One region of the Ancylobacter sp. VNQ12 genome, then DNA from elsewhere that is predicted to be linked to it. Evidence: predicted binding sites of a transcription regulator. Region 1 holds the regulator's gene; the other holds the start of a gene.

Region 1 (4,569 bases):
CGTTGCGCGAATTCGGCATCGCCTTCCTCTGGTCCACCTCCTGGAACCCGGTCACCGAGCGTTTCGGCGCCGGCGTCATGGTGTTCGGCACCGTCTTCAGCGCCGTCATCGCGGTGATCGTGGCGCTGCCGCTCTCCTTCGGCATCGCCTTCTTCCTCACCGAGATTGCGCCCGGCCCGCTGCGCCGGCCGATTGGTGTCGCCATCCAGCTGCTCGCCGCCATCCCTTCCATCATCTATGGCATGTGGGGCTTCTTCGTCGTCGTTCCGCTGGTCGCGCTCTATGTGCAGCCGCCGCTGATCGAATGGCTCGGCCCGATCCCGCTGATCGGCGCGCTGTTCCAGGGCCCGCCGCTGGGTGCCGGCATGCTGACCGCCGGCCTCATCCTCGCGCTGATGATCCTGCCCTTCATCACCGCGATGTTCGTCGAGGTGCTGGAATCGGTGCCGCCGATGATCAAGGAATCCGCGTATGGCGTCGGCGCCACGACCTATGAGGTCTATCGCAACGTCTCCGTGCCCTATGGCCGCACCGCCATGGTCGGCGCGGTCATGCTCGGCCTCGGCCGGGCGCTGGGCGAGACGATGGCCGTCACCTTCGTCATCGGCAACGCGACGCGCATGTCGGCCTCGCTGTTCGCGCCGGGCGCCACCATCGCCTCGACCATCGCCAATGAGTTCCCCGAGGCCTCGATCGGCTCGCTGAAGCTGCAGGCCCTGCTCCAGCTCGGTTTCATCCTCTTCGTCATTTCCTTCATCGTGCTGGCGCTCTCGCGCCTGCTCGTCCGGTCGAAGCTCAAGGGCTGAGGGAAGAAACAATCATGGCATCGCTCGCCCGCCGTCGCGCTACCGACCTCACCGTCAAGGCGGTTTCAACCGGCTTCGCCGCCCTCTCCCTGGTGCTTCTCGCCTGGATCCTGTGGACGCTGCTGTCGCGTGGCCTGCCGGCCCTCGGCCCGCACGTCTTCACCAAGATCACCGCGCCGCCCGGCGCGGAAGGCGGCTTGCTCAACGCCATCGTCGGTTCGCTGATCCAGATCGGCGTCGCCCTTGTCATCGGCACGCCGATCGGCCTGATGTGCGGCACCTTCCTCGCCGAGAACGGCCGCGGCACGCAGATCGCCAATGTCGTGCGCTTCGTCAACGACGTGCTGCTCTCCGCTCCCTCCATCCTGATCGGCCTGTTCGTCTACCAGCTGCTCGTCGTTCCCTTCGGCGGCTTCTCCGGTTGGGCGGGGTCCATCGCGCTGGCCATCCTGGTCATACCGGTCGTGGTGCGCACCACCGAAGATATGCTGAACCTGGTGCCGATCGGCCTGCGCGAGGCGGCCTTCGCGCTCGGCGCGCCGCAGTGGAAGGTGGTCACGCTGGTCACCTGGCGCGCAGCCCAGGCCGGCATCGTCACCGGCGTCCTGCTGGCGCTGGCCCGCGCCGCCGGCGAGACCGCGCCGCTCTTGTTCACCTCGCTGGGCAATAATGGCTGGTCCGTGAGCCTCAACGCGCCGATGGCCAGCCTGCCCATCGCCATCTACCAGTACGCCGCCAGCCCCTTCGAGGACTGGGTCGCCCTTGCCTGGGCCGGCGCGCTCATCATCACCGTCGGGGTCCTGACCCTGAACATCCTTTCCCGCCTCGTCCTGGCGAAGATGAAGTGAGACGGACCATGAATTTCGCACCCGATACGTCGATCGACATCGCTTCCGCCGTCAACCGCGCCACCGCGCCGTCCGCCGAGCCCAAGCTCAAGGTCGAGGGGCTGAACTTCTTCTACGGTGACAACCACGCGCTGAAAAACATCAATTTCGAGATCCCCGAGAAGCGCGTCACCGCGATGATCGGGCCCTCGGGCTGCGGCAAGTCCACGCTGCTGCGCATCTTCAACCGGATGTACCAGCTCTATCCGGGCCAGCGCGCGGAGGGCAAGATCCTGTTCGACGGCGTCGACCTGCTCAGCAAGGAACTGGATTCCACCGTGGTGCGCTCACGCATCGGCATGGTGTTCCAGAAGCCGACGCCGTTCCCGATGTCGATCTACGACAACATCGCCTTCGGCGTGAAGCTGCACGAGAAGCTGAGCAAGGCGCAGATGGACGAGCGGGTGGAATGGTGCCTGCGCAAGGCCGCGATCTGGGAAGAGACCAAGGACCGGCTGCACACCTCGGCGCTCGGCATGTCGGGCGGCCAGCAGCAGCGCCTGTGCATCGCCCGCACCATCGCGGTGCGCCCCGAAGTGATCCTGCTCGACGAGCCCACCTCGGCGCTCGATCCGATCTCGACCTCGAAGATCGAGGACCTGATCGACGAGCTGAAGCAGGAATTCACCATCGTCATCGTGACGCACAACATGCAGCAGGCGGCGCGCTGCGCCGACATCACCTCCTTCTTCTATCTCGGCGAGCTGATCGAGGTCGCCACCTCCTCCGAGATCTTCACCAATCCGCGCGAGGCGCGCACCCGCGACTACATCACCGGCCGCTTCGGCTGAACCGGCGGCGGAGGATCAATCCATGACCGAACATATCGTCTCGTCCTTCGACACCGATCTGAAGGAACTCTCGCGCCGCGTCGTCGAGATGGGCGGCCAGGCCGAGCGCCTGGTCACCGATTCCGTCGCCGCGCTGGTGAAGCGCGACGCCGAACTGGCCCAGAAGGTGATCGTGCTCGACGGCCCGGTCGACCTGCTGCAGCGTGAGATCGAGGAAAAGGCCATCCTCACCATCGCCCGCCGCCAGCCGCTGGCCGGCGACCTGCGCGAGATCGTCGCCGCGATGCGCATCGCCAACGATCTGGAACGCATCGGCGATCTCGCCAAGAACACCGCCAAGCGCGTGCTGGCGCTGACCGGCGAGTTCCATCCGCAGAAGCTGGTGCGCGGCGTCGAGCACATGTCGGCGATGGTGCAGGAGCAGCTCAAGGAAGTGCTGGATTCCTACGCCGGCCGCGACGATGCCCGCGCGCTGGAAGTGTGGCGGCGCGACGGCCAGGTGGACGTTCTCTACACCTCGCTGTTCCGCGAGCTCCTCACCTACATGATGGAGGATCCGCGCAACATATCGCTGTGCACGCACCTGCTGTTCTGCGCCAAGAACATCGAGCGCATCGGCGACCACGCGACCAACATCGCCGAGACCGTGCACTATCTCTCGACCGGCCAGCAGCTTGCCGACGAGCGGCCCAAGCAGGACACCTCCAGCATCACGGCGGTTCCGTTCCCGGCGTGAGGGACGGTCACTCTGGCAAGGCCCTCTGGCAAGCGATCGGGACGCCCCCTATGCCGACCAATATTCTGATCGTGGAGGATGAGGAGCCCCTCACCCTCCTGTTGCGCTACAATCTCGAATCCGAGGGCTACGCCGTCGACAGCGTCGGGCGGGGCGACGAGGCGGAGACCCGGCTGCGCGAAAGCGTGCCGGACCTGCTGATTCTCGACTGGATGCTCCCGGGCCTTTCCGGCATCGAGCTGTGCCGGCGCCTGCGCGCCCGGCCGGAGACCGAGCGCATGCCGGTGCTCATGCTCACCGCCCGCGGCGAGGAGACCGAGCGGGTGCGCGGCCTCGCCACCGGTGCCGACGACTATGTGGTGAAGCCGTTCTCTGTGCCGGAGCTGGTGGCGCGCGTGCGCGCGCTGCTGCGCCGGGCCAAGCCCGAGCACATCTCGACGCTGCTACGTGCCGGCGACATCGAGCTCGACCGCGAAACCAAGCGCGTCCACCGCGCCGGCCGCGAGCTGCATCTGGGGCCGACCGAGTTCCGGTTGCTGGAATTCCTCATGCAGTCGCCCGGCCGGGTCTATTCGCGCGAGCAGCTGCTCGACGGCGTGTGGGGCCAGGACGTCTATATCGACGAGCGCACGGTCGACGTGCATGTCGGGCGCCTGCGCAAGGCGCTCAACCGCCCGCGCCAGCCCGACCCGATCCGCACCGTGCGCGGCTCCGGCTATTCGTTCAACGAGATGTTCGCCCGCGCCCATTGATCGGGCGCGGCGGCTGCGGCCTGCGGCGCGCGGTATTGCTGCTCGATCTCCAAGAGCCGCTGCTTGCGCCAGAGGCCGCCGCCATAGCCGGTCAGCGACCCGTCGGCGCCGATGACGCGATGGCAGGGGATGATCAGCGCCAGTTGGTTGGCGCCGTTCGCCCGCGCCACCGCCCGTATCGCCGACGGCTGCCCGACGCGGCGGGCGATTTCCGAATAGCTCACCGTCGCGCCGGGCGGTATCCGCCGCAGCTCGGCCCAGACCGCGCGGGTAAAGGCGCTGCCGTCGAGCGCCAAAGGCGTGGCGAAATGCGCGGAGCGGCCGGCAAAGAAATCGCCGAGTTCGGCGCGGATCTGTTCGGTGGGCGCGAAGCCGCCAATGCCGAGGTCGCCCTTGGCCCGCTGCCGCAGCCGGGCGATCTCGGTGGGCAGTGCCCGGCGCTCGATGAATTCCAGAAGATGGAGATGCGAGCCGCTGGAGATGGCGATCATGTCGCCCAGCGGCGTGGCGATCCAGTCGGCCAGCAGCGCGCCGCGCCCGGCAATGTCGCCCGGCGCACAGCCCAGCAGCCGCGCGAAGGCGGCACGGAAGGCGCTG
Region 2 (4,569 bases), on a different contig from region 1:
GCCGGCGCCGAAGGGCCCCGCCCGCTCCACCAGTTCGACGAGATCCGGCGTCGCCCCGGCGGCCGACAGCGCGGCGTCGATCACCGTCTCGTCGACGGCGCGCGCTTCCTCCACCGTCTGTGACAGCGCCTCTTCGAGATAGGCACGCAGCGCGCCGAGCTTTTCGCGCGCCACGGTGAGCCCGGCCGCCATGGCATGGCCGCCCCCCTTCACCAGCAACCCGCGCTCCACCGCGCCGCGCACCGCCCGTCCGACATCGACGCCGGGAATGGAGCGCGCCGAGCCCGCCCCGGTCTCCCCGGTGAAGGCAACAGCGAAGGCCGGCCGGCCGAACTTCTCCTTCAGCCGCGCGGCGACGAGGCCGACGACGCCGGGATGCCAGCCCTGCCCACTGGCGACGATCACCGCGCTGGCGCCCCCGAGCCCCAGCGCCGCCTCTGCTTCCATCTCGGCTTCAGTGACGATGGCGCGCTCCACCTGCTGGCGCTCGCTGTTGAGGCGGTCGAGCTCGGCGGCGATCACTGCCGCTTCGATCGGGTCGCGGGTCAGCAGCAGGCGAGTCCCCAGCGCGGCGTCGCCGATCCGTCCGCCGGCATTGATGCGCGGGCCGAGCAGGAAGCCGAGATGCCAGGCCTTGGGCGGGCCGGAAAGGCGCGCGGCGTCCATCAGCGCGGTCAGGCCCGGCCGCTCGCGTTTGCGCAGCACGAGAAGTCCCTTGGTGACGAAGGCGCGGTTGAGGCCGAGCAGCGGCACCACATCCGCCACCGTGCCGAGGGCGACGATATCGAGGCTGGCGAGCAGGTTCGGCGCGGGACGTTCCTCGCTCCACCAGCCGCGCTGGCGCAGTTCGCGCACCAGACCGACGGCGACGACGAAGACGAGGCCCACGGCGCACAGGTGCCCGAGGCCCGAGAGGTCGTCGACCCGGTTGGGGTTCACCAGCGCCGCGACCTCCGGCAGCGCTTCGCCCGCCTGATGGTGGTCGATGACGACGACGTCGAGGCCGAGTTCGCGGGCGCGGGCGAAGGGCTCGAAGCTCATCGTGCCGCAATCGACCGTCACCAGCAGCGTCGCGCCCGCCGCCGCCAGCGCCTCGATGGCCGGAATATTGGGGCCGTAGCCCTCGAAGATGCGGTCGGGAATGTGGAAGGCCGGGTCGAGCCCGCCCGCACGCAGCACCTCGACGAGAAGCGCGGTCGATGTCGCGCCATCCACGTCATAATCGCCGAAGACCGCGACCTTCTCGCCTTTGGTGACGGCGTCGGCGAGGCGGGCGACGCAAGGCCCCATGTCGGTCAGCGTGTCGGGGTCGGGCAGCAGGCGCTTGACGGTCGGATCGAGCCAGGCATCGACCTCGTCGATACCGACGCCCCGGCCGGCCAGAATGCGGGCGAGGATTTCGGGGACGCCATGGCGCTGGACGATGGCCAGCGTCGCCTGCGCGCCGCGCGCATCGACGCGCTCGCGCCAGAAGCGGTCCGTCGCCGAGCGCGTGACGCCGAGAAAGGCGCGCGGGGGCGGCGCGGCCGTGGGAAGGGTCAGACTCATGCCGGCAGGATAAGCCTGAACAATGCCCTCGCGTCGAGTGGCGCTGAGCCGTTCGCACTCAGGGCGCGAAGCTCTGCCGCAGGAAATCGCGATAGAGCAGGATCTGCCGTGGCAGGATGGTCGGGTCGCGCAAGGCGCGCCCCATCACCAGTCCACCCTCGACCAGGGTCGACAGCATGTCCGCAAGCGCTTCGAGGTCCACCGGCTCGCGCGGCGGATAGCGCGCGGCGATCGCGTCCAGCCGCGCCCGGAAGCGCCGACGCCAGGCGAGCACGCTTTCGGCGTTGAGCGCTTGCACCGTCCGGTCGAACAGTTGATCCTGATAGCACAGCGTCGCCGCCAGGCAGCCGGGATGCGCTTCCGGCAGCGCCGCCATCATCTCCGCGAACAGCCGCAGGCCGACGAGGAAGCCATGCAGCGGATCGTCGTTGAGTTCCTCGGCGCGGCGGAAGATGTCGTCGAGGAGATCGCGGTCGCGCGCGATATGGCGCTCCAGCAGGGCACGGGCGAGATCGTTCTTGTCCCTGAAATGATAAAAGAAGCCGCTCTTTGTGATGCCGACGCCGGCGATCAGTTCGTCGATGGAAGTCGAGGCAAAGCCCTTCGCCAGAATGCCCTGCTCGGCAAGGTCGAGCAGGCGCTCCCGCGTGTCGGTGCGGCGCTTCGGAACGTTTTCCAGCATGACGTAACTGTACCACAAGTACAGTCAGGCGTCGCCAAACCGGTTCCCGAGTCCTGCACGATAATGGCGATTCCAGTGGAACTGCATGATATAAAAGGAGAAAGTTGAATTCCGCACTCGCTTGACCGCGAGACGGCTAGGTCGACCGCACCAGTCCGGGGCATTTAACCGCCGACCGGCGGGCCGCCGCCATGCGACATGACAGGAGTTCATGATGACCGAGATCGACTACAGCCAATTCTCCTCCGCACGACCCAAGCATCGCCGCGACCTTTCCTTGCTCTCCGATCGCATCTTTCTGATGGATGGCGGCATGGAAACCACCTTCATCTTTCATGACGGCATCGAGCTTCCCTATTTCGCCTCCATCGACCTGATGCGGCGCGAGAGCGGCCGCGAGACGCTAAGCGCCTATTACACGCGCTTCCTCGATCTCGCGCGCGAACGCGGCGCCGGCTTCGTGATGGACGCGCCGACCTGGCGGGCGAGCCCCGACTGGGCGGTGAAACTCGGCCTTACGCAAGACGAGATGAGCGGCCTCAACCGCGCCAGTATCGGTCTGATGTTGCGCCTGCGCGACCGCTTCGAGGCGCCGGCAACGCCCGTCATCCTCGCCGGCGTCGTCGGCCCGCGCGGCGACGGCTACCAGCCCGGCGCGACGATGTCGGCAGCGGAGGCGGCGCGCTACCACGCGACGCAGATCGAGACCTTCGCCGACACCGCCGCCGACATGGTGAGCGCCTATACGATCAACTATGTCGAGGAGGCGGTCGGCATCGCGCTGGCGGCGAAGGCCGCCGGCATACCCGCCACCATCTCCTTCACGCTCGAAACCGATGGAAAGCTGCCGACCGGCCAGAGCCTGCGCGCGGCGATCGAGCAGGTGGACGCGCAGACCGATGCCGCCCCGCTCTACTACATGATCAATTGCGCCCATCCGACGCATTTCGCCGGCATCATCGCGGAGGGCGGCGACTGGCTGGACCGCATCCAAGGCCTGCGCGCCAATGCCTCGCGGCGCAGCCATGCCGAACTCGATGCCTCGCCGGATCTCGATGCGGGCGATCCCGCGGAGCTCGGCCGGCAATATCGCGCGCTGCGCACGCATATGCGCCGGCTCAACATCCTCGGCGGCTGCTGTGGCACCGACTACCGCCACGTCGACCAGATCAGCCTTGCCTGCCTGCCCGCGGGAGCAGCCGGAGGCGCCTGACGCAGGGCGGAGCGTCACCGCTCCGTCATCCCTCCGTTACGCGGGCGACATGCCGAAAGGTCAGGAAAGCGGCCTTGGCTTCGACTCTCACCGACACGGAGAACCGTCATGGCTCGCAAAGCCTTCCGCAATTGCCTTCTCGCGAGCGCGGCGCTTGCGCTCGTCGTCCTCGCCGGCACGCAGGCCCGCGCCGACCAGACCTATCCCGCCACGCTCGCCGGCCATGCCGTGCTGCCGGCGGAGAGCTTCGTCGAGATGCCCGCCGACGCTCCGGCGGACCTGAAGACCTCCGGCAAATACACCACCGGCACCCGCGTCGAGGCCGTCGGCACGGTGATGGGCAAGTCGGCGGGCCGCCCGACCGGCGTCTCGCTGCCGTTCAAGGGCCAGCCGCTGCAGGGCCATTCGGGCATCAAGGTCATGCCGGACGGCACGTTCTGGATCCTCACCGACAACGGCATGGGCGCCAAGGCCAACAGCACGGATTCGGCGCTCTACCTCAATCACTACAAGATCGACTGGCAGACCGGCGCCTTCGACCGGATCGAGACCGTCTTCCTTACCGATCCGGACAAGAAGGTGCCGTTCCGCATCGTCCATGAGGGCACGGACAAGCGCTACCTCACCGGCTCGGACTTCGACACCGAGAGCTTCCAGATCATCGGCGACAATTTGTGGATCGGCGAGGAGTTCGGCCCCTACCTGATCAAGGCCGACATGAGCGGCAAGGTGCTCGCCGTGTTCGAGACCGTGGCCGGCGAGACGCCGGTGCGCTCGCCCGACCATTACGCCGTCGGCACCCCCGGCGTGCCGAACCAGAGCGTGGAGTTCAACGCCCGCCGCTCGAAGGGCTATGAGGGCATGGCCGCCTCCAAGGACGGCAAGTACCTCTATGCCCTGCTGGAAGGCCCGCTGTGGGACGCCTCCAGGAAGGACTGGCAGAAGACCTCCGACGGCAAGGAGTTCCTGCCGATCCTCGAATTCGACGTCGCGGCGCAGAAGTGGACCGGCCGCATGTGGCAGTACGTTCTCGAGCAGAACGGCAATGCCATCGGCGACTTCAACATGATCGACGGCACCACTGGCATGATCATCGAGCGCGACAATGGCGAAGGCACCGCGGACA

The links. The regulator PhoB, encoded in region 1, activates phosphate uptake and scavenging genes when phosphate is short. The targets are predictions, from matches to a motif close to TGTCATNNANCTGTCAT.
Region 2: a site for PhoB is predicted at 3,467-3,483, ahead of ACO2RV_RS08205 (esterase-like activity of phytase family protein). Genes of this name have one in related genera too.

Annotation. Positions count from the first base shown of each region.
Region 1 is NZ_JBMSDU010000002.1:330,382-334,950, forward strand. It holds gene pstC (phosphate ABC transporter permease subunit PstC) at 1-806, shown strand, start outside; gene pstA (phosphate ABC transporter permease PstA) at 821-1,654, shown strand; gene pstB (phosphate ABC transporter ATP-binding protein PstB) at 1,663-2,484, shown strand; gene phoU (phosphate signaling complex protein PhoU) at 2,507-3,220, shown strand; gene phoB (phosphate regulon transcriptional regulator PhoB) at 3,271-3,972, shown strand; gene ACO2RV_RS05225 (bifunctional transcriptional activator/DNA repair enzyme AdaA) at 3,936-4,569, opposite strand, start outside.
Region 2 is NZ_JBMSDU010000004.1:68,177-72,745, forward strand. It holds gene recJ (single-stranded-DNA-specific exonuclease RecJ) at 1-1,548, opposite strand, end outside; gene ACO2RV_RS08195 (TetR/AcrR family transcriptional regulator) at 1,607-2,230, opposite strand; gene ACO2RV_RS08200 (homocysteine S-methyltransferase family protein) at 2,445-3,443, shown strand; gene ACO2RV_RS08205 (esterase-like activity of phytase family protein) at 3,552-4,569, shown strand, end outside.